2 regions of the Bacillus paramobilis genome follow, and region 1 is predicted to be linked to the other one. Evidence: predicted binding sites of a transcription regulator. Region 1 holds the regulator's gene; the other holds the start of a gene.

The links. The regulator CtsR, encoded in region 1, represses protease genes until heat stress. The targets are predictions, from matches to a motif close to ATGGTCAATAAAGGTCAAACA.
Region 2: clpP (ATP-dependent Clp endopeptidase proteolytic subunit ClpP) is a predicted target of CtsR. The motif match lies at 4,871-4,891, and genes of this name have one in related genera.

The regions. Positions count from the first base shown of each region.
Region 1 covers NZ_CP151108.1:5,182,234-5,198,071, forward strand. Annotated here, with positions in the region: gene cysS (cysteine--tRNA ligase) at 1-454, opposite strand, end outside; gene cysE (serine O-acetyltransferase) at 435-1,100, opposite strand; T-box leader at 1,239-1,485, opposite strand; gene gltX (glutamate--tRNA ligase) at 1,533-2,990, opposite strand; gene ispF (2-C-methyl-D-erythritol 2,4-cyclodiphosphate synthase) at 3,082-3,558, opposite strand; gene ispD (2-C-methyl-D-erythritol 4-phosphate cytidylyltransferase) at 3,674-4,354, opposite strand; gene AABL52_RS26545 (PIN/TRAM domain-containing protein) at 4,371-5,480, opposite strand; gene disA (DNA integrity scanning diadenylate cyclase DisA) at 5,641-6,714, opposite strand; gene radA (DNA repair protein RadA) at 6,718-8,094, opposite strand; gene clpC (ATP-dependent protease ATP-binding subunit ClpC) at 8,191-10,626, opposite strand; gene AABL52_RS26565 (protein arginine kinase) at 10,649-11,713, opposite strand; gene AABL52_RS26570 (UvrB/UvrC motif-containing protein) at 11,718-12,266, opposite strand; gene ctsR (transcriptional regulator CtsR) at 12,439-12,900, opposite strand; rRNA gene rrf (5S ribosomal RNA) at 13,108-13,223, opposite strand; rRNA gene AABL52_RS26585 (23S ribosomal RNA) at 13,273-15,838, opposite strand, start outside.
Region 2 covers NZ_CP151108.1:381,730-397,567, forward strand. Annotated here, with positions in the region: gene AABL52_RS01795 (DUF368 domain-containing protein) at 1-136, shown strand, start outside; gene AABL52_RS01800 (NUDIX hydrolase) at 364-822, shown strand; gene rapZ (RNase adapter RapZ) at 843-1,724, shown strand; gene AABL52_RS01810 (gluconeogenesis factor YvcK family protein) at 1,728-2,681, shown strand; gene whiA (DNA-binding protein WhiA) at 2,771-3,721, shown strand; gene AABL52_RS01820 (HPr family phosphocarrier protein) at 3,745-3,993, shown strand; gene clpP (ATP-dependent Clp endopeptidase proteolytic subunit ClpP) at 4,243-4,824, opposite strand; gene AABL52_RS01830 (DUF421 domain-containing protein) at 5,066-5,935, opposite strand; gene AABL52_RS01835 (DUF1657 domain-containing protein) at 5,956-6,162, opposite strand; gene spoVAE (stage V sporulation protein AE) at 6,172-6,522, opposite strand; gene spoVAD (stage V sporulation protein AD) at 6,519-7,535, opposite strand; gene spoVAC (stage V sporulation protein AC) at 7,536-8,012, opposite strand; gene AABL52_RS01855 (YhcN/YlaJ family sporulation lipoprotein) at 8,042-8,527, opposite strand; gene AABL52_RS01860 (DUF1657 domain-containing protein) at 8,621-8,827, opposite strand; tRNA gene AABL52_RS01865 (tRNA-Arg) at 9,033-9,108, shown strand; gene rpoN (RNA polymerase factor sigma-54) at 9,367-10,674, shown strand; gene AABL52_RS01875 (glutaredoxin family protein) at 10,684-10,929, shown strand; gene cggR (gapA transcriptional regulator CggR) at 11,065-12,093, shown strand; gene gap (type I glyceraldehyde-3-phosphate dehydrogenase) at 12,120-13,124, shown strand; gene AABL52_RS01890 (phosphoglycerate kinase) at 13,264-14,448, shown strand; gene tpiA (triose-phosphate isomerase) at 14,481-15,236, shown strand; gene gpmI (2,3-bisphosphoglycerate-independent phosphoglycerate mutase) at 15,233-15,838, shown strand, end outside.

The DNA of each region.
Region 1 (15,838 bases):
ACCCTTCGAATTCCTTCGTTCTAAAGTACACATCACCTTCTGATTCATATGCATATCCTTTATTCACAAGTTCTTGAATAAATTCAATAATAATGTCCATATTTTCCGTTACACGCGGATGAACTGTTGCATGTTTGCAACCTAGTGCCGTTACATCTTCAAAATACGCTTCAACGAAACGGTCCGCAATTGTCGGCACATCTTCCCCTAATTCATTTGCTGCTTTAATTAGTTTATCATCTACGTCAGTAAAGTTAGATACATACTGCACATCATAACCTTTATATTCTAAATAACGGCGTACCGTATCAAATACCATAGGTGGTCTTGCGTTCCCAATGTGAATATAGTTATAAACTGTAGGTCCGCACACATACATCTTTACCTTATTTTCTTCTAATGGAGTAAACTCTTCCTTTTGACGCGTTAACGTATTATAAATGTGAATAGTCATTTTTACCCTTCCTTTCTACCTTTACTTCAAGTTGTTTTTTCAATTTATCAAGTTCTACTTCCATGACCTTTAACTTATCAAAAATTGGGTCTGGAAGGTCAGAATGATTTAATTCTTGACCGATCTTTACTCCATTTTGAATAACGACTCGGCCAGGTATACCTACAACTGTAGAATGTGCAGGGACTTCTTTTAATACAACAGACCCTGCTCCAATTTTAGAGTTCTCTCCAACTGTAATAGAACCTAGTACTTTAGCACCTGTTGCAATTAATACATTATCCTGAATTGTAGGGTGCCTCTTTCCCTTTTCTTTACCCGTACCACCTAATGTAACCCCTTGATAGATTGTTACATTATCGCCAATTTCGCACGTTTCTCCAATTACAACCCCCATTCCATGGTCTATGAAAAAACGACGACCAATTGTTGCTCCTGGATGAATCTCGATGCCAGTAAAGAAACGACTAACTTGTGAGATCCAACGTGCAATAAAGAAGAAATTCTTTTTATAAAAAGAATGTGCAATTCGATGGGCCCAAACTGCATGTAATCCAGAGTAAGTCAAAATGACTTCGAAATAACTTCTTGCCGCTGGATCCTGTTCAAAAACGACTTCAATATCTTCCCGAAGCCTCTGAAACATCGACGTTCCCTCCCCTTTATGGGCTGCTTTTTCGAGCGAACTAAATCCCTACTTATCTTCCTAAACCTTTATACACGCAGATAAAACTTATACTCATACCCAGTTTTACGGTATAAAAAAAGACGCCTCTGTCATATTGACAGAGACGCCTTATAAGCGCGGTTCCACTCTGTTTAGGCTAAAAAAAGCCTCAAACTCATCTCTGATAACGGTGTACACCGCTTCTGCTTACTTTACGCCCTAAGACGTTTCGCAAAACAATTTGCTGTTCAGCAGAAGACTCGAAGGGGCATTTCAAAAATCCGCTTATAAACCACTTCCAGCCTAAAGGTGGTTCTCTCTGTAAAAAGCCTGATTTTCTACTTCTCCTTCTCGTCGCTTTTCCTTATTAGGTTTTAAGTATACTTATTATATTTCTAAACCTAGAAAATGTTAACCAATTACTTTTTGAAGACGATTTAAAACTTTTTCTTTTCCAAGAAGTGCAATAGCATTAGGAAGCTCTGGACCATGTGTTTGACCAGTAGTTGCAACACGGATTGGCATAAATAAGTTTTTACCTTTATGACCTGTTTCCTTTTGAACTGCTTTAATAGCCGCCTTAATTGCTGCTGGTTCCATCTCTTCTAGTGCTTCTACTTGACCAGCAAATGCACGAAGTACTTCTGGTACTTGTTCACCTTTTAATACTTCTTGTCCTTCTTCTTCATGATCAACATGATCTTTGAAGAACATTTCAGAAAGCTCTACAATTTCAGCTCCAAAACTCATTTGTTCATGATATAACGCAATTACATCACGAATCCAAGCTTGTTCTTGTTCACTTAAAGTTTCACCTATACGTCCAGCTTTCACTAGATGCGGTAAGCTTAATTCTACCACCGTATCTAAGTCTTGCTTTTTCATATATTGGTTGTTCATCCATTTTAATTTTTGAGAATCAAATAATGCAGGCGATTTTGATAAACGAGCTGCATCGAACATTTTGATAAACTCTTCTTGAGAGAAGATTTCTTCTTCTCCTACTGGCGACCAACCTAGTAGTGCAATAAAGTTAAAGATTGCTTCTGGAAGATATCCAAGCTCTTTATATTGCTCAATAAATTGAATAATAGATTCATCACGCTTACTTAATTTTTTACGGCTTTCATTTACAATTAAAGTCATATGACCAAATTGCGGGATATCCCAACCGAAAGCTTCATAAATCATCATTTGTTTTGGCGTATTTGAAATATGATCATCACCACGAAGTACGTGTGTAATTTCCATTAAATGATCATCTACTGCTACCGCAAAATTATAAGTTGGAATTCCATCTTTTTTCACGATAACGAAATCACCGAAATCATTTGAATGGAATGCAACTTCATCTTTTACGATATCTTTAAATGTGTAATCACGGTCAGCTGGCACACGGAAACGAATACTTGGAATACGTCCCTCAGCTTCAAATTCTTTCACTTGTGCTTCAGTTAAATCACGGTGGTTACCTGCGTAACGAGGTGTTTCACCACGAGAGATTTGCCCTTCACGTTCTGCTTCTAGCTCTTCTTCTGTCATATAACATTTGTAAGCTAAACCACGCTCTAGTAAATCTTCATATAATTTTTTATAAATATCTAAACGCTCTGTTTGACGATATGGTCCAAATTCACCACCAACATCAACACCTTCATCCCAGTCCATACCGAGCCATTTCAAGTATTTTAATTGGCTTTCTTCTCCACCAGCAACATTACGTTTTACATCAGTATCTTCAATACGAATAATAAACTTACCATCTTGATGACGAGCAAATAAATAATTAAATAATGCCGTACGCGCATTTCCGATATGTAAGTGTCCTGTTGGACTTGGCGCATAGCGCACTCTCACTTGCTTTTCCATAATTGGTACACCTTCCATTCTTAATGTCAACACATTCTATAATTGTACACCAAACAAATGTGATTATCCATCTTACGAATTAAAAACCATATTATTTTTTCTGTAATAAAACAACTGCTTGAGAAGCAATTCCTTCTTCTCTACCTGTAAATCCTAATTTTTCTGTTGTTGTTGCCTTTACATTGATATTATCAATAGACGTTTCTAATAGTTCACTAATGCGTTGACGCATACTTTCAATATGTGGTGCCATCTTTGGCTTTTGAGCAATAATTGTACAATCTAGATTCCCTAACTCGTAACCTTGTTCACGTACAAATTCCCAAACCTTTTGCAGCAATACAGCTGAATCAGCATCTTTAAAGGCAGGATCTGTATCAGGGAAATGCTTTCCAATATCCCCAGCTGCAATTGCACCTAAACATGCGTCTGCAATCGTATGTAACAATACGTCTGCGTCTGAATGACCAATTAATCCTTTCTCATGAGGAATTGTAATTCCACCAATAATTAACGGTCTGCCTTCCGCAAATTCATGCACATCAAAACCTTGTCCAATTCGAAACATTTTTTACATCCTCCTCAAGCTAAACTACATAGCTTTATGATTCTATATTATATCGCTATCCTTATAAAGAAAAGCCCGGCTGTTGCCGAGCTTTTCTTCGCTATAATCATCACTGTCATTTCTTTTGAACATGAAGGAAACTTTCAGCAATTAATAAATCCTCTGGAGTCGTCACTTTAATATTATAGTAACTCCCCTCTACTACACCTACTTGCTTCCCGATACGTTCTACGAGACTTGCATCATCTGTACCAAGGAAACAACTCTGTTTCGCACTTCTATGAGCTTCTAACAAAAGAGAAACAGCGAACCCTTGTGGTGTTTGTACAGCTTTAAGCTGAGATCTTTCTACCGTTTCAACAACGATATCCTGCTCTACTTTCTTAACTGTATCTTTCACTGGTACCGCACAAATGGATGCTCCATATCTTTCCGCTGCAGTTAATACATCTTGAATCACTTTATTCGTTACAAATGGACGCGCACCGTCATGTACAAGAACATACTCAACATCACTAGTATGCTGAATGGCGTTATATACACTATCTTGTCTTTCGGCTCCACCCTGAATAAATTGTACTGGCTTTTCAATTGGATACTTCTGCATTAATTCTTCAAAATAAGGACGTTCCTCTTCGTTAATTGCCATAATAATACTTTTGCACGCTTTATCTGTTTCAAAAGCACGTAACGTATGCACAATAATCGGTACTTCATTAATAAGTAAGAACAACTTATTTTTATCGGCACCCATCCGCTTACCTTGACCAGCTGCTGGAATAATTAATGTATACATATTAATAATCCTCTACTTATAATGCTTTTTCTAATAATTTACGTTTGGCGAAAATCATACGACCAGCCGATGTTTGTAACACACTAGTAACAAGCACATCGAGTTGTGAACCTACATATTCTCTACCATCTTCTACTACAATCATCGTGCCATCATCTAAGTATGCAACACCTTGATTTTGTTCTTTTCCATCTTTGACAACATAAACACTTAGTTCTTCACCTGGGAGTACAACAGGTTTAATTGCATTAGCTAAATCGTTAATATTTAACACCGTTACCCCTTGTAATTCAGAAACTTTGTTTAAGTTGAAATCATTCGTTACTACCGTTCCACCAGTGATTTTCGCCAACTTTACAAGTTTGCTATCCACTTCTTGAATATCATCGAAATCGCCTTCATAAATTTCTACCGGAATCGGCATCTCTTTTTGAATACGATTTAAAATATCTAATCCCCTGCGACCACGATTACGTTTTAAAGCATCAGAAGAATCGGCAATGTGCTGAAGTTCTTCTAACACGAATTGTGGAATCACAATTGTTCCTTCTAAAAACTTCGTTTGGCAAATATCAGCAATACGTCCGTCGATAATTACACTCGTATCGAGAATTTTCCAATGAGTTGTAGATTCTTCTACCTCTGTTTCAGTTTCTTCATTATCACTATTATTATTTTTCTTCTTTCCACGTTGTGGTAGTGTAAATAATCCTAGCAATTCATTCCTCTTTTTAAACCCTACTTGGAATCCTAAGTATCCAAGTAAAAGAGTAAAGAATACTTGCAACACTGTACTAATAACTGGAATTGTAAATTCACGAATTGGTATTAAAATTAAATACGCAACAATAAGCCCAGAGATTAAACCTAATGTACCAAATAAAACATCCGCTACAGGCGCCTTTACAAGAGCCTCTTCAATATGCTTGATAAGTTGAACGATATAATCTACAAGCCAAAATGTTGTTAAAAATAAAATAATTGCACCAATAATTGCACGAGCATACGATCCTTCCAATAAAGGAACGGCACCGATGTCTAATACATTAATAACTTTTGGGATTAAGTAAATCCCTAACGCTCCCCCAATTACTAGAAAGAAGAGCTGTACAATCCGTTTTAACATCCAACCACCTCCTACTCATTATTAACCATTGTTTCGCTAATCAAAACGCCGAATGCAAAAGCGGACGTGTTTTTTTATAAATAGTTTTATTTACCAATATATCATATCATATACCAAAAGTGTTCTAGTGTCGTTATATTATGGAATCAATGTAATATTCTTAATTGTGTCTACTCATATAGAGATGCTCTTGGATTCTTTTTAGGCCTTCTCGTATTTTCTTCGCCCTGACTTCTCCAATTCCTTCCACATCATCCAATTCATTAATAGTCGCTCGACAAACACCTTGCAAAGTCTTAAACCGATTAATTAAATTTTCAATGATAAGTGGCGGAACGCGCGAAATTTTGCTTGTGATTCGGTATCCTCTCGGCGTCACACTTTCTTCTAAACTCGTTTGCCCTGGGTAGCCAAGCAATTTAACTAAATCGCTATCCTCTAGAAGTTGTGTGTTCGCAAGCTCTTGTAACTTTTTCAAAATTTGATGATGGTCTTGTGTTTTTTCTTGGTAATAATCTTTAATTAATAACGCTGCCTCTGCCTCTAAATCAGCTAGTAGTTCTGTAAGTTGTAAACGAATTAACCTACCTTCTGTTCCTAACTCATGAATATAGCTCAATATTTCATTTTTAATACGCAGTACCATTTCAACACTATGTAACACATGAACCACCTCGGACATTGTAACGACTTCTTCAAATTCTAGAATGCCCAAATTCGTAATACCATCATTCCATACGGCCTTATATTTTTCTAACGTTTGAATAGCTTGATTTGCCTTTGTTAAAATAACACCTATATCCTTTAGTGTATAACGTAAATTCCCTTGATATAGTGTAATTACGTTACGTCTTTGTGAAATAGCCACAACGAGACTACCTGTCTGCTTTGCTACACGCTCTGCCGTCCGATGGCGCATACCTGTTTCAATAGAATCAATAGATGCCTCTGGAACTAACTGTGCATTTGCAATTAAAATTTTACTTCCAGTTTCATTTAAAATAAGTGCCCCATCCATTTTGGCTAATTCGTATAAACTAGCAGGAGAGAATGCACAATTAATGTGAAATCCTCCATCAACAATACTTTTAATTTGTTCATTATATCCAAGAACAATTAGTCCCCCTGTTTGTGCGCGAAGCACATTATCTATCCCTTCGCGCAGTGGTGTTCCTGGGGCCACGAGCTGTAAAATATTAATCATACTTTTGACACGTTGCTTGTTTTCTTCCATAGCCTAGCCTCCTAATGTCAAACGAAGCGCTTCCCCTAAATTAGATACACCTACTACCTCAATCCCATCCGGGATTGTCCATCCCCCCAAATTTTTTCTAGGAATAATAGCACGTTGAAATCCTAATTTAGCTGCTTCTTGTACACGTTGTTCAATTCTTGATACTCTTCTTATTTCTCCAGTTAATCCTACTTCTCCTATTACTGCATCAGTTGGTGTCGTAGGTTTATCTCTAAAACTTGAAGCAATACTTAAAGCCACAGCTAAATCAATTGCTGGTTCATCTAATTTCAAACCACCCGCTACTTTTAAATATGCGTCTTGGTTTTGCAATAATAAACCTGTTCTTTTTTCTAGCACTGCCATAATAAGCGATACACGGTTATGATCAATTCCCGTCGCCATTCTTCGAGGGTTTCCAAAACTAGTAGGGGAGATTAATGCTTGTATTTCTACTAAAACCGGTCTTGTTCCTTCCATTGAGGCAACTACTGTTGATCCTGCGACTCCAACGGGTCTTTCCTCAAGAAAAATTTCAGAAGGGTTTAAGACTTCCGCAAGACCAAGCTCTTTCATTTCAAAAATACCCATTTCATTCGTGGAACCAAAACGATTCTTCACAGCTCGCAAGATACGATATGTATGATGACGATCTCCTTCAAAGTAAAGAACTGCATCGACCATATGTTCTAACATACGAGGTCCTGCAATTGCCCCCTCTTTTGTTACATGTCCGACGATAAAAATAGGAATTCCTTTCGTTTTTGCAAGTTTCATTAATTCCGCTGTACATTCACGTACTTGTGCCACACTTCCCGGCGCTGACGTTACCTCAGGTAAATGTATCGTTTGAATGGAATCAATAACAACAAAAGCTGGATTCATCTCTTCAATGTGTGCAGCAATTCGCTGCAAATCTGTCTCTGCTACAACAAATAGATTACTACCCTTTACATGCAAACGATCTGCACGAAGTTTAATCTGTTTTGCCGATTCTTCACCTGATATATATAGTACATCATATGAAGAATCTGCTAATTGTGATGAAATCTGTAATAGCAATGTTGATTTTCCAATACCAGGGTCTCCACCAATAAGTACTAAAGATCCATCTACAATCCCACCACCAAGTACACGGTTAAACTCTTGGAATTTCGTTTCAATACGTGCCTCAGATTTTGTTTCTACTTCTGTTAGGCGTCTTGGTTTTGTTACTTCTGATTGAATTGCATTGGCATAATTAAGGCGTCTTGATGATACAACCGGTTCCATCTCTTCAACAAGTGTATTCCATTGACCACAACCAGGGCATTTCCCCATATATTTTGGTGACTGATAACCACACTCTTGACATGTGAATTTTGTTTTCTTTTTAGCCATATCGTTTTATATTTCACTTCACTTTCATCTATAAACAGTTTATCCTTCTCGTACAAGAAAGAGGGCTATCTCGTAGCCCTCTTAGTTTGTCTATACTTATTTTACCTTTTCAGCACTATGAATGACAAATGTTTCCCCTTCAACATCAAAGATAACTTTTTGTCCTTTCTCAATAGCACCTTTTAAAAGTTCTTCCGACAGTCTATCTTCTACATGTTTCTGAATTGCTCTACGAAGCGGACGAGCACCGTATTCTCGGTCAAATCCTTTATCAGCAATGGCTGAAATTGCTCCTTCTGTTAAATGCAATTCAATTTCTTGCTCTTTTAAGCGATTCACTAACTGATTTACCATAAGTGTTACAATCTCTTGAATATGTTTTTTCTCAAGCATATGGAACACGATAATTTCATCAATACGGTTTAAGAATTCTGGACGAAATGCCTTTTTCAGTTCATCCATTACCTTACCTTTCATATCTGAATAATCGCGGCTCTCATCTTGTACGTTAAATCCAAGATGTTTATTACGTTTTAACGCGTCTGCACCAACGTTAGATGTCATAATAACAATTGTATTACGGAAATCAACTGTACGCCCTTTAGAATCCGTTAAACGACCATCTTCTAATACTTGTAGTAAAATGTTAAACACATCAGGGTGAGCTTTCTCTACTTCATCTAATAGGACAACTGAATATGGCTTACGGCGAACCTTTTCTGTTAATTGTCCACCTTCTTCATATCCAACATATCCTGGAGGAGATCCAACCAAACGAGAAGTAGAATGCTTCTCCATATACTCAGACATATCGATGCGAATCATTGCATCCTCATCACCGAACATAGATTCCGCTAATGCTCTTGCTAGCTCCGTTTTACCTACACCTGTTGGTCCTAAGAAAATAAATGAACCAATCGGACGTTTCGGATCTTTCAATCCCGCTCTAGCACGACGAACAGCTTTCGCCACAGCCACTACTGCTTCATCTTGACCAATAACACGATCGTGAAGGATCGATTCTAAGTTTAACAATTTATCAGTCTCTGTTTGTGCAAGTTTAGAAACCGGTATACGAGTCCACGTAGAAACGACATTTGCAATATCTTCTACTGTCACTTCTGAGTTTTCTTTTCCTTGTTGCTCTTTCCATTGACGCTTCGTATCTTCTAACTTCTCACGTAAGCGTTGTTCCATATCACGTAAGGAAGCAGCTTTTTCAAATTCTTGACTTTGCACAGCTGCATCTTTTTCTTTTCTAATTTCCTCAAGCTTCACTTCAAGCTCTTTTAGATTTGGTGGTGTTGTATAAGAACGTAAGCGAACCTTGGAAGCAGCTTCATCAATTAAGTCAATTGCCTTATCTGGTAAGAAACGATCTGTAATATAACGGTCTGAAAGCTTTACAGCTGCATCAATTGCATCATCTGTAATAGATACACGGTGATGTGCCTCGTAACGATCACGTAAACCTTTCAAGATTTGAGTTGATTCGTCTAAACTTGGCTCATCAACGTGAATTGGTTGGAATCGTCTCTCTAAAGCCGCATCTTTTTCAATATATTTACGATATTCATCTAAAGTTGTTGCCCCAATACATTGTAATTCTCCGCGTGCTAAAGATGGTTTTAAAATGTTCGATGCATCAATAGCACCTTCTGCTCCACCTGCACCAATTAATGTATGAAGTTCATCAATAAATAGAATAATGTTGCCAGCTTGACGGATTTCATCCATAACTTTCTTTAAACGATCTTCAAATTCACCACGATATTTCGTTCCAGCTACAACTGTACCCATATCTAGTGTCATAACACGCTTATCTCTTAATGTTTCAGGAACTTCATTATTTACAATTTGTTGTGCTAATCCTTCTGCAATTGCCGTTTTACCCACACCAGGCTCTCCAATTAATACAGGATTGTTTTTTGTTCTACGGCTTAAAACTTCAATTACACGTTGAATTTCTTTACCACGCCCGATAACAGGATCTAGACGATTCTCACGTGCAACAACTGTTAAATCACGCGCTAAGCTATCCAGTGTCGGTGTATTTGCATTTGTTGAAGAACCACCTTGGTGACCTGAACTTGCTTCATTACTTCCAAGAAGTTGCAATACTTGTTGTCTTGCCTTATTTAGGCTAACACCCAAGTTATTTAAAACACGTGCTGCTACACCTTCACCTTCACGGATTAAACCAAGTAAGATATGTTCTGTTCCAACGTAAGAATGACCTAATTTACGAGCTTCATCCATTGACAACTCAATAACCTTTTTGGCACGCGGTGTATAATGTACAGTTTGAGAAGCTTCTGTTCCGCGTCCAATTAATGCTTCTACCTCTTTTTGAACTTTCTCGGGACTTAATCCAAGAGCAATTAACGCTTTTGCTGCAATTCCTTCACCTTCACGTACAAGCCCAAGTAAAATATGTTCTGTTCCAATATTATTATGCCCAATACGAATTGCTTCCTCTTGAGATAAAGCTAATACTTTCTGTGCTCTTTCTGTAAATCTTCCAAACATCATAGAAATCGCCTCCTACTTGCGCTTAGTTTTTTTCAATACGTAATCGCTCACGGATTAAGGTTGCTCTTCGATAATCTCTTTCTTCTGGTCCTAAAGGTCCACCTGCATATTGTTGTAAAATACCTGGTTGTGTAAGAACCATTAGCTCAGTCAAAATATTTCTCGATACACCTTTTATATATCCTAAATCAATACCAAGTCGTACATCTGATAAGCAAGTGGCCGCTTCCGCAGATTGAATTAACCGACTGTTTGCTAGTATGCCATAAGAGCGATAAACTTTATCTTCAAGCTCAATACTTGAATTTTGTACAATTAATTCTCTAGCCATTTTTTCTTGCTGTATGATTTGTTGAATGACACTCTTTAAATCTGCAATAATGTCTTCTTCAGATTTTCCTAGCGTCATTTGATTTGACACTTGAAATATATTACCTAACGCTTCGCTACCTTCACCGTATATTCCTCTTACTACTAACCCTAATTTTTGAATTACTTGTATAATACGGCTAATTCTTTTCGTTAAAACGAGTCCCGGTAAGTGAATCATTACAGAAGCCCTCAATCCTGTACCAACGTTAGTAGGACAGCTCGTTATATATCCAAGTGATTCATCAAAAGCATATTCAACCTCTTCCTCTATCCAATTATCTATTTGATTGGCACTTTGAAGGGCCTCTGATAACTGCAACCCTGAAAATAAGCACTGAATCCTAATATGGTCTTCTTCATTAAGCATAACACTAATATGTTCGCTTCCTGACAATAGACATGCTCCATATTCTGTTCCTGCAAGGTTAGGACTAATTAAATGCTTTTCAACTAATACTCTCCTTTGAAGAGGCGTTAATTCATTCATTTTTAATAGTTCAAACTCTCCAAAAGGTTCTACCGTTTTATTTATAAATTCCTTTTTAAATAATTCATGAATCTGTTTAGCTTCTTCTTCGTTTTGCATAGTAGAGAATTGATATTTTTTAAAATTACGAGCCAAACGTATTCGACTACTTAAAACAATATCAGAATCAGGGCCATCCCCCTTCATCCATGGACTAATCGCTTCATTCATAATTTTGTCCAGTGACATAGAACTATTCCCCCTCTCTATGCTCACTAAGCTGATTTTCAAGACCTCGAATTTTATCCCTTACTTCAGCAGCTTTCTCAAACTCCTCTTTCTGTACGTATTGTCTCAGAATGAGTTTTAGTTCATCTAATTCTTTCTTTAAGTGAATATTTCCTTCTATACGTTCCGGAATTTTTCCACAATGATCTGTATGTCCGCCGTGAAGACGTTTTAATAATGGCTTTAAATGTTCCTTAAATGTATCGTAACAAGAAGCACATCCAAAACGTCCCACCTTTGTAAATTGCTCATATGTCATCTTACAATCTGGACACCTTAATATACTTGTATTCGAAAGCCCATTTTGTCCTTCTTCAAACGTTGTTGATCCACCATGTAATAACCCAGCAAATAAATCATGGAATGAAAAGTTAGACTGCGGCGATTGAAAGAAAGACGTATAGCCACTTTGTTCTGCACATTGCTCACAAAGATGTACTTCCGTCTTCTGTTCGTTGATTACTTTTGTATAATGTAAAGTTGCTGGTCTTATATTACAGTTTTGACAAGTCATCACTATCCCACCTTTACAACAGGAACGATCTATCTCATAATATTTTTCATACATTACTAGATTGTTCACTTTCCCTTATTCGTTTAAATAAAAGTGCGTGTTCTTTTTTCAAAACTCCTACAATATTTAACTGCCTTATATCTTAGTTATTATTCTTTTACAAAAGCTGTATTTATTTATATTTCAGTGTTCTTAACATTGCGCATAATATTCGAGCCCTAAGTTCATCTCGAGAAGGAACATCCATTGATAATACAGAACGATCTAGTACACTTAACATAAGTTTAGCTTCACGATTTGTTATGATTCCCTCTTCTATTAAACGTATAATCATACTCTCTGCATTCCCTTGCGCAACGCTATGATCAATAATATGAAGCATTTGATCGATAATGTCTATATCGTCATGCAGTTTGACTTTTATAATGCGAATGTAACCTCCTCCACCACGTTTACTTTCTACTACAAATCCTCTTTCTATCGTAAAACGGGTATTGATTACATAATTGATTTGAGATGGTACGCACTCGAATCGATCCGCAATCTCATTTCTTTTGATTTCAATCACATTATTATTACTTAAGTCAATAACTTGCTTTAGATATTGCTCAATGATATCAGATATATTTCTCATTTATCCGCCACCTTTATTGACTTTGACTATCTTTGACTTTAATTATATACGTATTAATAAAATTTGCAACTCTTTTGCTTATTCACTATCCTAGCCACATTCCCTTGTATTTAATCAAAATAATAATTATTTAAACACATTTTTTAATTACTATGGATTATAAAAGAAAACACGAAAAAACACGAGTCAAATGACTCGTGTTTAATTGCTTGGCGACGTCCTACTCTCACAGGGACAAGGTCCCAACTACCATCGGCGCTAGAGAGCTTAACTTCCGTGTTCGGTATGGGAACGGGTGTGACCTCTCTGCCATCATCACCAAACTATGAAGGCATATTCCTTCAAAACTAGATAACATTTGCTACATATTATATGGTTAAGTCCTCGATCTATTAGTATTCGTCAGCTCCACATGTCACCATGCTTCCACCTCGAACCTATCAACCTGATCATCTTTCAGGGATCTTACTAGCTTACGCTATGGGAAATCTCATCTTGAGGGGGGCTTCATGCTTAGATGCTTTCAGCACTTATCCCTTCCGCACATAGCTACCCAGCTATGCCCTTGGCAGAACAACTGGTACACCAGCGGTGCGTCCATCCCGGTCCTCTCGTACTAAGGACAGCTCCTCTCAAATTTCCTACGCCCACGACGGATAGGGACCGAACTGTCTCACGACGTTCTGAACCCAGCTCGCGTACCGCTTTAATGGGCGAACAGCCCAACCCTTGGGACCGACTACAGCCCCAGGATGCGATGAGCCGACATCGAGGTGCCAAACCTCCCCGTCGATGTGGACTCTTGGGGGAGATAAGCCTGTTATCCCCGGGGTAGCTTTTATCCGTTGAGCGATGGCCCTTCCATGCGGAACCACCGGATCACTAAGCCCGACTTTCGTCCCTGCTCGACTTGTAGGTCTCGCAGTCAAGCTCCCTTATGCCTTTGCACTCTACGAATGATTTCCAACCATTCTGAGGGAACCTTTGGGCGCCTCCGTTACACTTTAGGAGGCGACCGCCCCAGTCAAACTGCCCACCTGACACTGTCTCCCGGGTCGATAAGACCCGTAGGTTAGAATTTCAATACAGTCAGGGCGGTATCCCACCAGCGCCTCCACCGAAGCTAGCGCTCCGGTTTCAATGGCTCCCGCCTATCCTGTACAAACTGTACCAAAATTCAATATCAGGCTACAGTAAAGCTCCACGGGGTCTTTCCGTCCTGTCGCGGGTAACCTGCATCTTCACAGGTACTATAATTTCACCGAGTCTCTGGTTGAGACAGTGCCCAAATCGTTACACCTTTCGTGCGGGTCGGAACTTACCCGACAAGGAATTTCGCTACCTTAGGACCGTTATAGTTACGGCCGCCGTTTACTGGGGCTTCAGTTCAGAGCTTCGCTTACGCTAACCCCTCTCCTTAACCTTCCAGCACCGGGCAGGTGTCACCCCCTATACTTCGCCTTACGGCTTCGCAGAGAGCTGTGTTTTTGCTAAACAGTCGCTTGGGCCTATTCACTGCGGCTTTCCGTTAAGAAAGCACCCCTTCTCCCGAAGTTACGGGGTCATTTTGCCGAGTTCCTTAACCAGAGTTCTCTCGCACACCTTAGGATTCTCTCCTCGCCTACCTGTGTCGGTTTGCGGTACAGGCACCTTTTATCTCGCTAGAAGCTTTTCTTGGCAGCGGGGAATCAAAGACTTCGCTCCATAAGGAGCTTCCCCATCACAGCTCAGCCTTCACGATAAGCGGATTTGCCTACTTATCAGCCTAACTGCTTGGACGTGCACAACCAATCGCACGCTTCTTCTATCCTTCTGCGTCCCTCCATTGCTCAAACGATAAAGAGGTGGTACAGGAATATCAACCTGTTGTCCATCGCCTACGCCTGTCGGCCTCGGCTTAGGTCCTGACTAACCCTGAGCGGACGAGCCTTCCTCAGGAAACCTTAGGCATTCGGTGGACGGGATTCTCACCCGTCTTTCGCTACTCATACCGGCATTCTCACTTCTAAGCGCTCCACCAGTCCTTCCGGTCTGACTTCACTGCACTTAGAACGCTCCCCTACCACTGATACCATTGGTATCAATTCGCAGCTTCGGTGGTGTATTTAGCCCCGGTACATTTTCGGCGCAGAGTCACTCGACTAGTGAGCTATTACGCACTCTTTAAATGGTGGCTGCTTCTAAGCCAACATCCTAGTTGTCTAAGCAACTCCACATCCTTTTCCACTTAATACACACTTTGGGACCTTAGCTGGCGATCTGGGCTGTTTCCCTCTTGACTACGGATCTTATCACTCGCAGTCTGACTCCTAAGGATAAGTCATTGGCATTCGGAGTTTGACTGAATTCGGTAATCCGATGAGGACCCCTAGTTCAATCAGTGCTCTACCTCCAAGACTCTTACACTTAAGGCTAGCCCTAAAGCTATTTCGGGGAGAACCAGCTATCTCCAGGTTCGATTGGAATTTCTCCGCTACCCACACCTCATCCCCGCACTTTTCAACGTGCGTGGGTTCGGGCCTCCATTCAGTGTTACCTGAACTTCACCCTGGACATGGGTAGATCACCTGGTTTCGGGTCTACGACCACGTACTAAACGCCCTATTCAGACTCGCTTTCGCTGCGGCTCCGCCTCTTCAGCTTAACCTCGCACGGGATCGTAACTCGCCGGTTCATTCTACAAAAGGCACGCCATCACCCATTAACGGGCTCTGACTATTTGTAGGCACACGGTTTCAGGATCTCTTTCACTCCCCTTCCGGGGTGCTTTTCACCTTTCCCTCACGGTACTGGTTCACTATCGATCACTAGGGAGTATTTAGCCTTGGGAGATGGTCCTCCCAGATTCCGACGGAATTTCACGTGTTCCGCCGTACTCAGGATACATTCAAGAGAGAACGAAGTTTCGACTACGGGGTTGTTACCCTCTACGACGGAC
Region 2 (15,838 bases), 490 kb from region 1:
GGCAATTATTGGACTTGTTATCGGCTCAATTGTAATTGTATTCCCTGGTATTCCAACTGGAGGATTTTCAATTATAAGTTCAATTATTACCTTTATTTTAGGATTTGCGATTGTTACTTATTTCGGTAAGAAATAAGGACTTTAATCCCCTTGGCGATAAAAATCGTTAAGGGGATTTTTCATGCTATTCATTGAAAGTCTAGGCATTTACATTGCTTGTTCTAGAAAGCTTTTTTAAAATTGTTGAGTATCAGTACTTAGCGAAAGGGGACTGGCTCCTTCGTTGTAGCAAACTGTTTTTGATAGTATAATGAAATGAGTATGCAGTGAGAAATTTACTGCAAGTAGCTGAGGTGAAGAAACATGCAAAGAGTGACAAACTGTGTGTTAATTAGAGATAATGAAGTGCTCTTACTCCAAAAACCTCGCCGAAATTGGTGGGTTGCACCAGGCGGGAAAATGGAGCGTGGTGAGACTGTAAGAGATTCCGTTGTTCGCGAGTATCGTGAAGAAACAGGTATTTATTTAAAGAACCCAGCGTTAAAAGGGGTCTTCACCTTTGTCATCCAAGAAGGTGATAAAGTTGTTTCTGAATGGATGATGTTCTCCTTTTTAGCGACAGATTTTGCAGGAGAAAACAAACTAGAGAGCGAAGAAGGCATCATTGGTTGGCATACATTTGACAAAATTGATGATTTAGCAATGGCGCCAGGAGATTATCACATTATTGATTATTTAATTAAAGGAAATGGCATAATCTACGGTACATTTGTATATACCCCAGATTTTGAGTTGCTTTCATATCGATTAGATCCGAGTTAAACCGTCAAGGAGAGGATACGATGACAGAGAATAATGATATAAAAATGGTAATTATTACAGGAATGTCTGGAGCTGGAAAGACAGTAGCTTTACAAAGTTTTGAAGATTTAGGATATTTCTGTGTTGATAATTTACCACCGATGTTATTGCCAAAGTTTATTGAGCTTATGGCGGATTCAAAAGGAAAAATGAATAAAGTAGCACTTGGCGTTGATTTACGTGGCCGAGAGTTTTTCGAACATTTATGGGGAGCACTTGATGATTTATCAGAACGCACATGGATTATTCCTCATATTTTATTCTTAGATGCGAAAGATGGCACGCTTGTAACGCGTTATAAAGAAACGAGACGTTCGCATCCACTTGCACCAACTGGTTTGCCGTTAAAGGGAATCGAAATGGAGCGCAGCTTATTAACTGATATGAAGGCACGAGCGAATATTGTGCTTGATACATCGGATTTAAAACCGAAAGAATTACGTGAAAAAATTGTTCATCTGTTTTCAACTGAAACTGAGCAAGCATTTCGTGTAAATGTTATGTCATTTGGATTTAAGTACGGTATTCCAATTGATGCAGATTTAGTATTTGATGTTCGTTTTTTACCAAATCCATATTACATTCCACATATGAAGCCATTAACAGGACTAGATGAGGAAGTTTCATCGTATGTGCTGAAATTTAATGAGACACATAAGTTTTTAGAGAAATTGACGGATCTTATTACTTTCATGCTGCCTCATTATAAAAGAGAAGGCAAGAGTCAACTTGTAATCGCAATTGGATGTACAGGTGGACAGCATCGTTCTGTTACGCTTACAGAATACCTTGGGAAACATTTGAAACCAGAGTATAGCGTTCATGTATCTCATCGTGATGTGGAGAAGAGAAAGGGCCATTAAGGGATGAAAAAGGAGAGAAAACCTAAAATTGTTATCATGGGAGGCGGTACTGGACTCTCTGTTTTATTACGAGGATTAAAACAATATCCAGTTGATATTACAGCAGTTGTTACAATCGCGGATGATGGTGGCAGTTCAGGTAGATTACGTGATGAGCTAGAAATTCCACCCCCAGGTGACATTCGTAACGTACTTGTTGCGTTATCAGATGTAGAGCCGCTGGTGGAAGCTTTATTCCAGCATCGTTTCACAACGGGAGACGGTCTGAAAGGTCATGCGTTAGGAAATTTATTATTGGCGGGTATGACCTCGATTACAGGAGACTTTTTCCATGCGATTACGGAAACGAGTAAAGTATTAAACGTCAGAGGACGTGTGTTACCGGCAGCGAATCAAAGTGCGGTACTTCATGCGGAACTAGAAGATGGAGAAATTGTAACAGGTGAATCAAAGATTCCTTATTACGGAAAGAAGATTAACCGCGTCTTTTTAACTCCAGAAGATGTAGAGCCGTTACATGAAACGTTGGCTGAGATTAAACGAGCTGATTTACTTGTTTTTGGTCCAGGAAGTTTGTATACGAGTATATTACCGAATTTAGTTGTTAACAAAATTGGGGACGCTGTTCTTGCTGCAAAAGCAAAGAAGGTATATGTGTGTAATGTTATGACGCAAGCTGGTGAAACGATGGGATATACTGCGTTTGACCATGTGCAGGCGTTACATGATCATTTAGGTAAACCATTTATCGATACTGCAATTGTAAATAACCGTGATATTCCTTGTGAATTACGTCAGTTATATGAGGAAGAAATGTCGGCACCAGTTGTAGTAGATGAAGAGCGTTTTGCAGAGAGCAATATTGATGTCATTCAAGATCAATTAGCGAAGTATGATGATCGTGTTGTAAGGCACGATACATTAAAACTAGCTTCTATTTTATATTCACTGTTGTAGATGTGCGTTGCCTCGTTTGAGGTAACGCTCATCCTTTCATATAGGACAAGATTTTTGTTCCAAAGTAATCGTATAAGGAGGTGTTGACTGTGTCATTTGCATCAGAAACAAAGAAAGAGTTGACGAATCTTGAGATGAAGGAATGCTGTGAGAAAGCAGAATTATCAGCGTTACTTCGAATGAACGGATCGCTTTCTTTTTCAAATCGTCGTCTATCTATCGATATTCAAACGGAGAATGCGGCAATTGCAAGAAGGATTTATACGCTTTTGAAAAAAGGATATGACGTGACGGTAGAATTACTTGTTCGTAAAAAAATGCGATTGAAGAAAAATAATGTATATATTGTGCGGCTTGTTGAGAAGTCTCGTGAAATATTAGCTGATCTTCATATTGTTCGAGACGACTTTTCATTTATCCGAAATATATCACAAGAATTGATTGAGAAGAAATGTTGTAAACGATCGTATTTACGCGGTGCATTTTTAGCAGGTGGTTCAGTAAATAACCCAGAAACATCATCTTATCATTTAGAGGTCTTTTCGTTATATAAGGAACATAATGATGCTATATGTGAACTGATGAACGGATTTGATTTAAATAGTAAGACGTTGGAAAGAAGAAAAGGGTACATTACGTATTTGAAAGAAGCAGAAAAGATTACGGAGTTTTTAAATATTATAGGTGCTCATAATGCACTTTTAAGATTTGAAGACATTCGAATCGTTCGCGATATGCGTAATTCAGTAAATCGTTTAGTGAACTGTGAAACAGCCAATTTAAATAAAACAATTGGTGCAGCGCTAAGGCAGATTGAAAATATCCGTTATATTGATGAGACAGTTGGTCTTGATATATTGCCAGATAAACTGCGAGAAATTGCACAATTACGAAGAGATTATCAAGATGTAACATTGAAAGAGTTAGGCGAGATGGTATCCGGGGGGAAAATTAGTAAATCGGGTATTAATCATCGTTTGCGTAAAATCGATGAGATTGCAGAGAAATTACGTGCGGGGGAAACGGTAGCAAAAAAATAAGAGGTTAAAGGGGAAATGGAGCTGTGGTTCAAAAAAGAGTTAAGGTTTCATTAAAAAACGGTTTACAAGCACGTCCGGCTGCGTTGTTTGTACAAGAGGCCAATCGCTTTCATGCGGATATCTTTATCGAGAAAGATGGAAAGACAGTGAATGCAAAGAGCATAATGGGGATTATGAGCTTAGCAATTGGAACTGGTAGCATGATAACAATTACAACAGAAGGTTCAGATGCAGAAGAGGCTTTAGAAGCATTAGCTGCATATATGCAATAAAAAGTTATCGCGCATGTGCGATAGCTTTTTTGTTTTGTTGTTTGTTATTGGGAGGCTGGGGTATGCGAGTGCGGAGGCCACACTATAAAAAAAGCGCCCTGTTATAGGGCGCTTCCGCTTTAAATCTATCTAGCTCCAGCGGCTAGAATGGTCGGTGGCTTCGCTTCTTCCGACGAGGTAAAAAGCACCTCTTTGTCAGAAGCTCCATCCTCCTCCCATTCTAAACGAGCCGCTTCCGCTTTAAATCTATTAACGATTTGTAAAGATCTTATCGATTAAACCGTATTCTAAAGCTTTTTCTGCTGTCATGAAGTTGTCGCGGTCTGTGTCGCGTTGTAGTACTTCAAGTGGTTGACCTGTGCGGTCAGCAAGAATTTGGTTTAGTTTTTCACGTAAGAATAGGATACGTTTTGCAGCGATTTCGATTTCAGTCGCTTGACCTTGTGCTCCGCCAAGTGGTTGGTGAATCATTACTTCACTGTTTGGAAGTGCATAACGTTTTCCTTTTTCACCTGCTGCAAGTAAGAATGCACCCATAGATGCAGCCATACCGATACAGATTGTTGATACTTGTGGTTTAATAAACTGCATTGTATCGTAAATTGCCATACCTGCTGTGATAGAACCACCAGGGCTGTTGATGTAGATGTGAATATCTTTTTCTGGATCTTGAGATTCCAAGAATAAAAGCTGGGAAACGATTGAGTTAGCTACGTTGTCATCAATTGCACTACCAAGCATAATGATGCGGTCTTTTAATAGTCGAGAGTAAATATCGTAAGCGCGTTCTCCACGATTTGTTTGTTCAATTACTGTAGGAATTAAATTCATCTGTTATTTCCTCCTTCTAAAGCTTTCTTAGTCTTATAATACAATTATGGTCAATAAAGGTCAAACGAAACCACTTTAAATCAAAAAAATATGTAGTTGTACCATGAAATATTCGCTATGTTTTTGAAATTCCCTGCTTATGTATCTTCAACATCATAACCGAATTACATAAATTTAAACGTTATAAAAACTGTAGAAAAAAAGAAAAGAACGCCTTTTTACTACAGCGTTCTTTCGATATTTATTCTTTTAAAAGATAGGTTACTTTATTTAAAATCTTTTCGATGTTTTTCGCGTTTTTACTATACATTTCGCTTGCTGATTTCGACTTTGTTTCTAGGGAAAATAGTTCAAGATCAGCATGACATTTTTTTAAAGATGCTAATAATAAAGGCTTGTTTTGAGGAGAAGGCATTTGTAGTTTGTCATTATAAATGTCGATAGTAAGTTGCCCATATGAATCCACTTGACCGAGAAAGACATTTTCAATAACAACACCGAGCTTTTCTAGTTCAGAATGTAACCAAGCACGGTTATGTCCGCTTGAGGATAAAGGTTCATCTAAGACATTTCCATCCATAATAACAGTTTGTGGTTCTTTTTCATTTGGTACTTTTAAGCCGATGTCTTTTGCTGTAAGTGGCTGAGAATCTTTCTTTAATAGTACATTTAATTCTCCGCTTGGTTCTAAGACAGCAAATTCGACTTCAGCTACGCTGAAAGCATTTTTTCCGCGAAGAAGTTCCAGTAATTCGTCACTTGTATATTTTTCTTTCTTTAAGTTGTCTTCAAGTATCTTTCCATCTTTTATTAGTACGGTAGATTTTCCTTCAAAAAAATCTCGAGCTGTTTTGTTCTTTAAAGAGAGGATTCCTGTTAAAAAAGGTACCACAGCGAAAATGAGTATCGCAAAGACGCCGTGGAAAAATTTTGAATCGAGCCCTGTAGATACTTGGGCAGCAATGTCACCGATTGTCATTCCGGCTATGTATTCAAAAAAGGAGAGCTGAGAGATTTGTCTTTTCCCTAACCATTTTGTAATAGCGAATAAAATAATTAATATGAATACAGAGCGAAGAATGACAAGTGTCCATTCCGGCAGGTGAGACATAGTCATTTCCTCCAGTCTACTTAAAACCCTTTATATTGAGGTTCTTCACGTTCTAATACTGAAACTCTATTCTGTAAATCAGTGATGATGTTGTCCATTTCTAACATGCATTCATGAAATACACGTTTTGATTCCGCGTCTTGTGAATTTAGTGAAAGAGAGCTTAAACTTGCTTGAGCACCTCTTACACTAGCGAGGCAGGTTTTAACGCTAGCGATAACTGTCATACGAACACCTTATCCTTTCGGTTTGAATAGCAATGCACCAATGAAGCCGAAAATAATAGCTGCTGATACACCGGCGCTCGTTACTTTAAACATACCGGTGATGACGCCGACGATGCCATGTTTTGCAGCTTCTTCCATTGCGCCGTGAACGAGGGCATTACCGAAACTTGTAATAGGTACAGTTGCCCCGGCTCCAGCAAAATCAATTAATGGTTCATACAGGTTGAATCCGTCCAGTATAGCGCCGACAACAACAAGTGTTGCCATTGTATGAGCGGGTGTTAATTTGCCGACATCAAACATAAGTTGTCCGATTACACATATGAGTCCACCAATGACGAAAGCCCAGAAAAAAATCATTGCGTTGCACCTCCAAATTCAATCGAAACGGCATGAGCGATACACGGAATCGTTTCTTCTTGTTGGAATGTAAGTGGAGATAGTAAAGCGCCTGTCGCAACGACAAGTATTTTTTTGAACTCTCCTCTTTTCATTCGGTTTAATAAATGACCGTACACAACTGTTGCGGAACATCCTGGTCCACTTGCCCCAGCTATGACTGGTTGTCCGTCTCTGTAAATAATGATCCCGCAATCTTGGAATTGTTCGCTCGTTACTTTTGTTCCGTGTTTATGTAGTAGGTCGTAGGCAATTTCGCGACCGACATGTCCAAGGTCACCTGTTACGATTAAGTCGTAATAAGAGGCGTCAATTTGTCGTTCGCGTAAATGAGCTTCAATCGTATCGACAGCCGCTGGGGCCATCGCACCACCCATATTAAAAGGATCTGTTAATCCCATATCAATCACTCGTCCGATTGTTGCAGATGTTACTCTAGGACCATGTCCAGTGTCGCTTAAAATAGCTGCGCCAGCTCCGGTTACTGTCCATTGTGCGGTAGGAGGTTTTTGGCCGCCATATTCAGTTGGATACCGGAATTGTTTTTCTACAGCGGCATTATGGCTGGATGCCCCGGTTAATAAATATTTTGCGCCTTTTGCATTTACAATGCTTGCCCCGAGTGCTAAGCCTTCCATTGAAGTAGAACATGCTCCGAATAATCCGAGGTATGGTGTTCCGAGTGTACGGCAGGCAAAGCTTGTTGGAGTGATTTGATTAATTAAATCTCCTGCAAGTACAAATTGAATATCGTCTTTACGAAGCTTGGCTTTTTCAGTAGCACGGCTACAAGCTTCTTCGAATAAAATTTTATGGGCTTTTTCATAGGAATCCTGTCCGAGCCATAAATCTTCATGAAGGATATCGAAGTCTTCTGGAATGTTCCCTTTTGCTTCAAACGGTCCACCAACGACTCCTGTTGAAATAATAACGGGCTTATTTTCAAATACCCACGTTCGGTGTCCTTGTAACATTTATAGCCCTCCCCATTGAACGAGAATCGTTTTAATAAGTGCGATGACGAAAGCTGAAAATACACCAAATAAAATAACAGAACCGGCTAATTTAAACATATTTCCTCCAACGCCGAGTACGAACCCTTCAGTTCGGTGTTCGATACATGCGGCAATAACAGAGTTCCCGAATCCAGTAACGGGTACAGCTGTGCCTGCTCCAGCAAACTGCCCAAAGCGGTCATATATACCGAATCCAGTTAGCAACATGGAGATGAAAATAAGAGTTGCGACTGTTGGATTTCCTGCGGAACGCTCAGTGAAATCAAAATATGTGATGTAAAAAGTAGAAATGAGTTGTCCGATGAAGCAAATAAAACCACCGACGAAAAAGGCTTTTATACAATTTTTCAAGACAGGACGCTTCGGTTCTCGTTCTTGCTCGAATTTTTTATACTCCTGTTGTACAGGGGTTAAGTTCTTATCTTTACTAGACATTGCGATCCTTCCTTTTCTTTTAAAAAGCGTTAAGTGTTAGACTCCATTTTTTTTCCGATGAGTTTTAATTGCTTATTAATCTCATCTTTAGATACTTTTTTTTCCTTAATCTTTCTTTCAAGCTTTTCGAGTAACATAAAGATTTTTTTATCTGTACTTACACGAACATCGAAAGTAGGATGTTCATCACTTAGCTGCTTTTGAAGCTTCTTACGTAAAGGTTTTAATCCAAACCTTTCGTGGTGCTCCGGTGTAACTGCTATGTAGAGATCTAAATTTGAATTCACTGCTGTGCTTTTTATAATTTCATCCATAGCGAGAGCCCTTTTCTTGGCTCCTTGTGATATAGATTGATTAAAGGATTCCGTACTCGTCTTTGTTAATTTGGGACCTTTCTCTTTCTCCGTTCGTTTTGCTTCTTCTTTCACTTTTTTATCTAAGGGACTATTATCACATCCGGTAAAAGAGCTACATAGAAGGGCAAATAACGCGGTTATGAGGCCGAGTTTTCGCATGATTATCATTCCATTTCTATTGCAATATGTAATGTGATAGAAAAAGGATGACTGCATATCATCCTTTTTCTATTTCACAGCATGACGAATACGTTATTGCTGTGAGTATTGTGGTTCTTCTTGTTGGACTTCTTCAACGCGTGGATTTAAAGAATCGATAATCGTTTGCGTTTGCTCTGCAGCTGTTTGGAAAAGTTGCTTTGCTTGTTGGTTATCCGTATCAAGAGCGAATCCCTCTAAGCTCGCTTGTGCACTTTTTAATCCAGAAACAGTTTGCTTTAGTTTTGTAATTACAGTCATTGAATGAAGCCCCCTTTGGAATATCAATTCAAAGGTTATAATTTGTGAGTTGGGGTAAATTTATGATTGGAAAATTTAGGGGAGAGTGCCTGGTTAATATACTACTAACTAAGGTGTATAAAGGATTACGGGGATATTTTTATTGATTTAGATGGATTTTATTGCTATTATTATGGAAAGAAAATGAAGTGTTTTCTATAATCATGCGCCCATAGCTCAGTCGGATAGAGCGGTGGTTTCCGGTACCACGTCTGCCGGGGGTTCGAATCCCTCTGGGCGCGTCAAAAAGTCCTAACTTACGTATTGTAGGTTAGGACTTTTTTATTTCCCTCTTGTTATATCTAGTAATAAGATTTACTATTAGTACTTGATAATAACTTTTTCGGTTTATTATTTTCTTTCAATATTATTCAAATTTCAGTTGTAAGTTGTAAATCTCATTAATACATATAAATTAATAATATTTTGGAATGGGTGTCTGTCATAGGATTCTCCTTTTACCAAACTTATTGTACAATAGAAACAAGGGGGAGATTAGTTTGAAGGCAAGTCTTTTACAAGAACAAAGCTTACGTTTGGCAATGACACAAGAGTTAAGGCAAGCGATTACAATGCTCCAGTATAATGTACAAGAATTATCGGAGTTTTTGTATGAGCAATCGTTAGAGAATCCCCTTATTGAGTTAGGTGGTTTTGAGAGGGAGAAGAAAAAGAGCTCTAACAACAGTAAAAGTACCAGCAAACAAATCGAGAATCAGATGGAAATCTACAGTGTGGATTCTACAACGATTCAGCAACATTTATTAAATCAAATACAGTATTATAAAATAGATGAAGAAGAGCGAAAGGTAGCTTCTTTCATTATTATGAACATGGATGGAAATGGATATTTACAAGAAACGAACGAAGAGTTAGCAGATCTCCTTTCCGCACCGCTTCATGTAGTCGACCGCTCTGTAGAGCTTGTCCAATCACTCGAGCCAGCAGGGGTAGGGGCGCGTAATATTCAGGAATGTCTAACCTTACAATTGAAGCGCTTACAAAGACGGAATGGATTAGCGGAAGAGGTTATAGAGGATCACTTCGCTTATTTCGTGAAGAAAGATTGGCGAAAGCTCGTTCAAGTGTTGAAGTGTAGTAATGAAGAATTGCAATCGGCGGTGAACTGTATTACGTCATTACAGCCGAAACCAGGTCTTGCGTTTTCTTCTGATAAACCACTTTATATCGTGCCTGATATGGCGGTGAAAAAAGATGGTGATCGTCTCGTTTTACAAATGAACGAGAGAAATATGCCGAGAATTGAAATTCATTCTGAGTATAGTGCGCTTCTGAATAATAGTGAAAGTGAAGTAGCATCTTACGTATCAGAAAAGTATCAGCATGTGCAGTGGATTATGCGCAGCTTAAAACAGAGAAAACAAACGCTTCTGCAAGTGATGACCATTATTATGGAAAAACAACATGATTTCTTCTGGGAAGGTCCAGAACATTTAAAGCCACTTGCTTTAAAAGAGGTAGCGGAAGAGTTAAGTGTGCATGAATCTACAATTAGTCGTGCAACGCGAAATAAATATGTGCAAACACCACACGGTTTATTTGAGATGAAATCGTTCTTTAGTAATGCTGTTTCGACTACTGAAGATGAAGCAGTTTCTACAAAGCGTGTGAAACGATTTATCCAAACGCTTGTTGAGGCAGAGAATAAGAAAAAGCCACTTTCAGATCAAAAGATTTCAAAATTATTAGAAGAAGAGCATGAAATCGTTATTTCTCGAAGAACAGTGGCAAAGTATAGAGAACAAATGCACATTCCAGCGTCGTCATTGCGAAAAACGATCGGATAGGTGAAGAAAATGAAAGTTGTACTGTATACAAAAAAAGATTGTGGTCTTTGCGTGCAGGCGAAACAAGTTTTACAGGAAGTACAATGTGAATATTCTTTTCATATTGAGGAAATAGATATATATGAAGATAATGACCTTTTAGAAAAGTATCACCTAATGATTCCGGTTGTAGAAATAGGCGGAAAACAGGTGGAATATGGTAACATTCACAAAGGTGTCATAATAAACTATATAAAGAATGCAGTTAAGAGTTGAATAAGTTTCTATCTCCTGTTACAATAATACACGTAGCAGGGATTATTTTTTTAACCTATGTGGGACGCAAAATGTCACTACGGGACGAAAAGTGACCACAAGGAAAAATGAACCAATGTAGTGAGGAGAAAAGATATGCGCTCATGGATTCAGAACACAAAAAAATTATTACCTGATCTGCTACCTGTTATGCAAACGAGAATGCAAATTCTTCAATACATTAGGCTCATGCAGCCGATTGGAAGAAGAAATTTGTCAGCAAGTCTCGGTATGACAGAACGAGTATTGCGAAGTGAAGTTCAAGTTTTGAAAGAACAAAACTTAGTTCACGTCGCTTCTTCTGGAATGACTTTGACAGAAGAAGGAACAGCTTTAGTTCTTGCTTTGGAAGACTTTATGAAAGAAATTTCCGGGTTAAAGGTTTTAGAAAAGCAACTTAAGGAAACATTAGACTTGGATGAAGTTTTCGTTGTCCCTGGTGATAGTGATGAATCGCCTTGGGTCAAACTGGAGATGGGCCGTGCTTGTGTGACTTGTATAAAAGACCGTCTGACAGCGAATAATATCGTTGCTGTGGCTGGAGGAACTACGCTAGCTGCTGCTGCGGACATGATGCAGCTTGATTGCAAAGATTTACATATGCTATTTGTCCCAGCACGTGGTGGAATTGGAGAAGGTGTCGAATTAGAAGCCAATACCATTTGTGCCAAGATGGCGCAAAATACGATGAGTAATTATCGCTTATTGTATGTTCCAGACCATGTTAGTAGCGAAGCATATGCGTCTATTGTGACAGAGCCTTCCGTGAAAGAAGTTCTTGAGTTGATTCGATCTTCCAATATCGTCATTCATGGAATAGGTGATGCGTTAACAATGGCACGTCGCAGAAATACTTCAGAAGCAGATTGGTTAAAGATTCAAGCAAGCGAAGCAGTAGGCGAAGCTTTCGGTTACTACTTTAATGAACAAGGAAATGTTGTTCATAAAGTAAGAACAGTTGGTATGCAACTTGAGGATTTACAACATGTATCTCACGTTGTTGCAGTCGCTGGAGGTTCTTCAAAGGCAAAGGCAATACAAGCTGTAATTAAACAAGGGCACACTTCAATTCTAATTACAGATGAAGGTGCAGCAAAACAGTTAACAAAGGGTATTACCCTTTAATATAATCCCCCAAGGAGGAAATTCAAATGACTAAAATTGGTATTAATGGATTTGGACGTATCGGACGTAACGTATTCCGCGCAGCTCTTAACAACTCTGAGGTAGAAGTAGTAGCAATCAACGACTTAACAGATGCTAAAACATTAGCTCACCTTTTAAAATATGACACAGTTCACGGAACTTTAAATGCAGAAGTATCTGCTAACGAAAACAGCATCGTTGTTAACGGTAAAGAAATTAAAGTTATCGCTGAGCGTGACCCAGCTCAATTACCATGGAGCGACTACGGAGTAGAAGTAGTAGTAGAATCTACTGGCCGTTTCACTAAAAAATCAGACGCTGAAAAACACTTAGGTGGATCAGTTAAGAAAGTTATCATCTCAGCTCCAGCTTCTGACGAAGATATCACTGTAGTTATGGGTGTTAACCACGAGCAATACGATGCAGCTAACCACAACGTAGTATCTAACGCTTCTTGTACTACAAACTGTCTAGCTCCATTCGCTAAAGTATTAAACGAAAAATTCGGCGTAAAACGCGGAATGATGACAACAATTCACTCTTACACTAACGACCAACAAATCTTAGACTTACCACACAAAGATTTACGTCGTGCTCGTGCAGCAGCTGAAAACATGATCCCAACTTCTACTGGTGCAGCTAAAGCTGTAGCATTAGTATTACCAGAACTTAAAGGTAAATTAAACGGTGGCGCTGTACGTGTTCCAACTGCTAACGTTTCTCTTGTTGACTTAGTTGTTGAACTTGACAAAGAAGTAACAGTTGAAGATGTAAACGCAGCATTCAAAGCAGCAGCTGAAGGCGAATTAAAAGGTATCCTTGGATACAGCGAAGAGCCATTAGTATCTATCGACTATAACGGATGTACTGCTTCTTCTACAATCGATGCATTATCTACAATGGTAATGGAAGGTAACATGGTTAAAGTACTTTCTTGGTACGATAACGAAACTGGTTACTCTAACCGCGTAGTAGACCTAGCTGCATACATGACTTCTAAAGGTCTTTAATTCTTAATTATATAAGTAATCAATGACAAAACGAGGGAGAGGGTTTGTTCCCTCTCTCTCTTCTTTCGTTTTAAAAGCAAATGTGTTAAGCTTTTGAGTGGGTTTTGTCAATCCTAACTAGTAGTCGGAGGGAAATCCAATGAACAAAAAATCAATTCGTGACGTAGATTTAAAAGGTAAGCGTGTATTTTGCCGCGTTGATTTCAACGTACCTATGAAAGAAGGCAAAATTACAGATGAAACTCGTATCCGTGCAGCTCTTCCTACAATTCAATATTTAGTAGAGCAAGGTGCGAAAGTTATTTTAGCAAGTCATTTAGGCCGTCCAAAAGGTCAAGCAGTAGAAGAATTACGTCTTACTCCAGTAGCAGCACGTTTAGGCGAGCTTCTTGGTAAAGATGTTAAAAAAGCAGACGAAGCATTCGGACCAGTTGCACAAGAAATGGTTGCAGCAATGAACGAAGGCGACGTATTAGTTCTTGAAAACGTACGTTTCTATGCGGGCGAAGAAAAGAACGATGCAGAACTTGCGAAAGAATTTGCAGCTCTTGCTGACATCTTCGTAAACGATGCATTCGGTGCAGCTCACCGTGCTCACGCTTCTACAGCAGGAATCGCAGACTACCTACCAGCAGTATCTGGTCTATTAATGGAAAAAGAGTTAGATGTATTAGGTAAAGCACTTTCTAACCCAGAACGTCCATTCACAGCTATCATCGGTGGTGCGAAAGTAAAAGATAAAATTGGTGTAATTCGTCATCTATTAGACAAAGTAGATAACTTAATCATCGGTGGCGGACTTGCTTACACATTCGTTAAAGCTTTAGGTCATGAAATTGGTCTATCTCTATGTGAAGACGACAAGATCGAACTAGCTAAAGAATTTATGCAACTTGCAAAAGAAAAAGGCGTAAACTTCTACATGCCAGTTGATGTTGTAATCACAGAGGAATTCTCTGAAACTGCAACAACTCAAATCGTAGGTATCGACTCTATCCCTTCTAACTGGGAAGGCGTGGACATCGGTCCTAAAACACGTGAAATTTATGCAGATGTAATTAAAAATTCTAAGCTTGTTGTATGGAATGGACCAATGGGTGTATTCGAAATGACTCCATTCGCAGAAGGTACAAAAGCAGTAGGACAAGCATTAGCAGATGCAGAAGATACATACTCTGTTATCGGCGGTGGTGACTCTGCAGCAGCTGTTGAAAAATTCGGTATGGCTGATAAAATGAGCCACATTTCTACTGGCGGCGGTGCGTCATTAGAATTCATGGAAGGTAAAGAGCTTCCAGGTGTAGTTTGTCTTAACGACAAATAAGTAGCAGCCAAAGAAAAAGGACGGTGCAAAGCATGCGTAAACCAATTATCGCAGGTAACTGGAAAATGAATAAAACTCTATCTGAAGCAGTTAGCTTCGTAGAGGAAGTTAAAGGTCAAATCCCAGCAGCTACAGCTGTTGATGCAGTAGTTTGCTCTCCAGCTCTATTCTTAGAGCGTTTAGTAGCAGCGACTGAAGGAACTGATTTACAAGTAGGTGCACAAAACATGCACTTCGAAAAAAATGGTGCATTCACTGGCGAAATTAGCCCAGTAGCACTTAGCGACTTAAAAGTAGGCTACGTAGTACTTGGCCACTCTGAGCGTCGTGAAATGTTTGCTGAAACAGACGAGTCAGTAAACAAAAAGACTCTTGCTGCATTTGAACATGGTTTAACACCAATCGTATGTTGTGGTGAGACTTTAGAAGAGCGCGAAAGCGGAAAAACATTTGATCTAGTAGCAGGTCAAGTGACAAAAGCACTTGCAGGTTTAACAGAAGAGCAAGTTAAAGCAACTGTTATCGCTTATGAGCCAATCTGGGCTATCGGTACAGGTAAATCTTCTTCTTCTGCAGATGCAAACGAAGTATGTGCGCACATCCGTAAAGTTGTTGCAGAAGCTGTTTCTCCAGAAGCTGCAGAAGCTGTTCGTATTCAATACGGCGGTAGCGTAAAACCAGAAAACATTAAAGAGTATATGGCACAATCTGACATCGACGGCGCTTTAGTTGGCGGTGCTAGCTTAGAGCCTGCTTCGTTCTTAGGTCTTCTGGGGGCGGTAAAATGAGAAAGCCAACAGCTTTAATCATTCTTGATGGTTTCGGACTACGTGAAGAAACTCATGGGAATGCTGTAGCACAAGCTAAGAAACCTAATTTTGATGGTTACTGGAACAAATTCCCTCACACAACGCTTACAGCTTGTGGTGAGGAAGTGGGTCTTCCAGAAGGTCAAATGGGTAACTCTGAGGTTGGTCACTTAAATATCGGTGCTGGCCGCATTGTATATCAAAGCTTAACACGCGTAAACGTTGCAATTCGTGAAGGTGAGTTCGATCAGAACGAAACGTTCCAAAATGCAATTAAAAGCGTAAAAGAAAAAGGTACTGCTCTTCATTTATTCGGTTTACTTTCTGACGGTGGTGTGCACAGTCACATGAACCATATGTTTGCTCTTCTTCGCTTAGCAGCAAAAGAAGGTGTGGAGAAAGTTTATATCCATGCATTCTTAGATGGCCGCGATGTTGGACCACAAACAGCAAAAGGTTATATCGATGCAACAAATGAAGTAATTAAAGAAACAGGAGTAGGACAATTCGCGACTATCTCTGGTCGTTATTACTCTATGGACCGTGACAAGCGTTGGGATCGCGTAGAAAAATGTTACAGT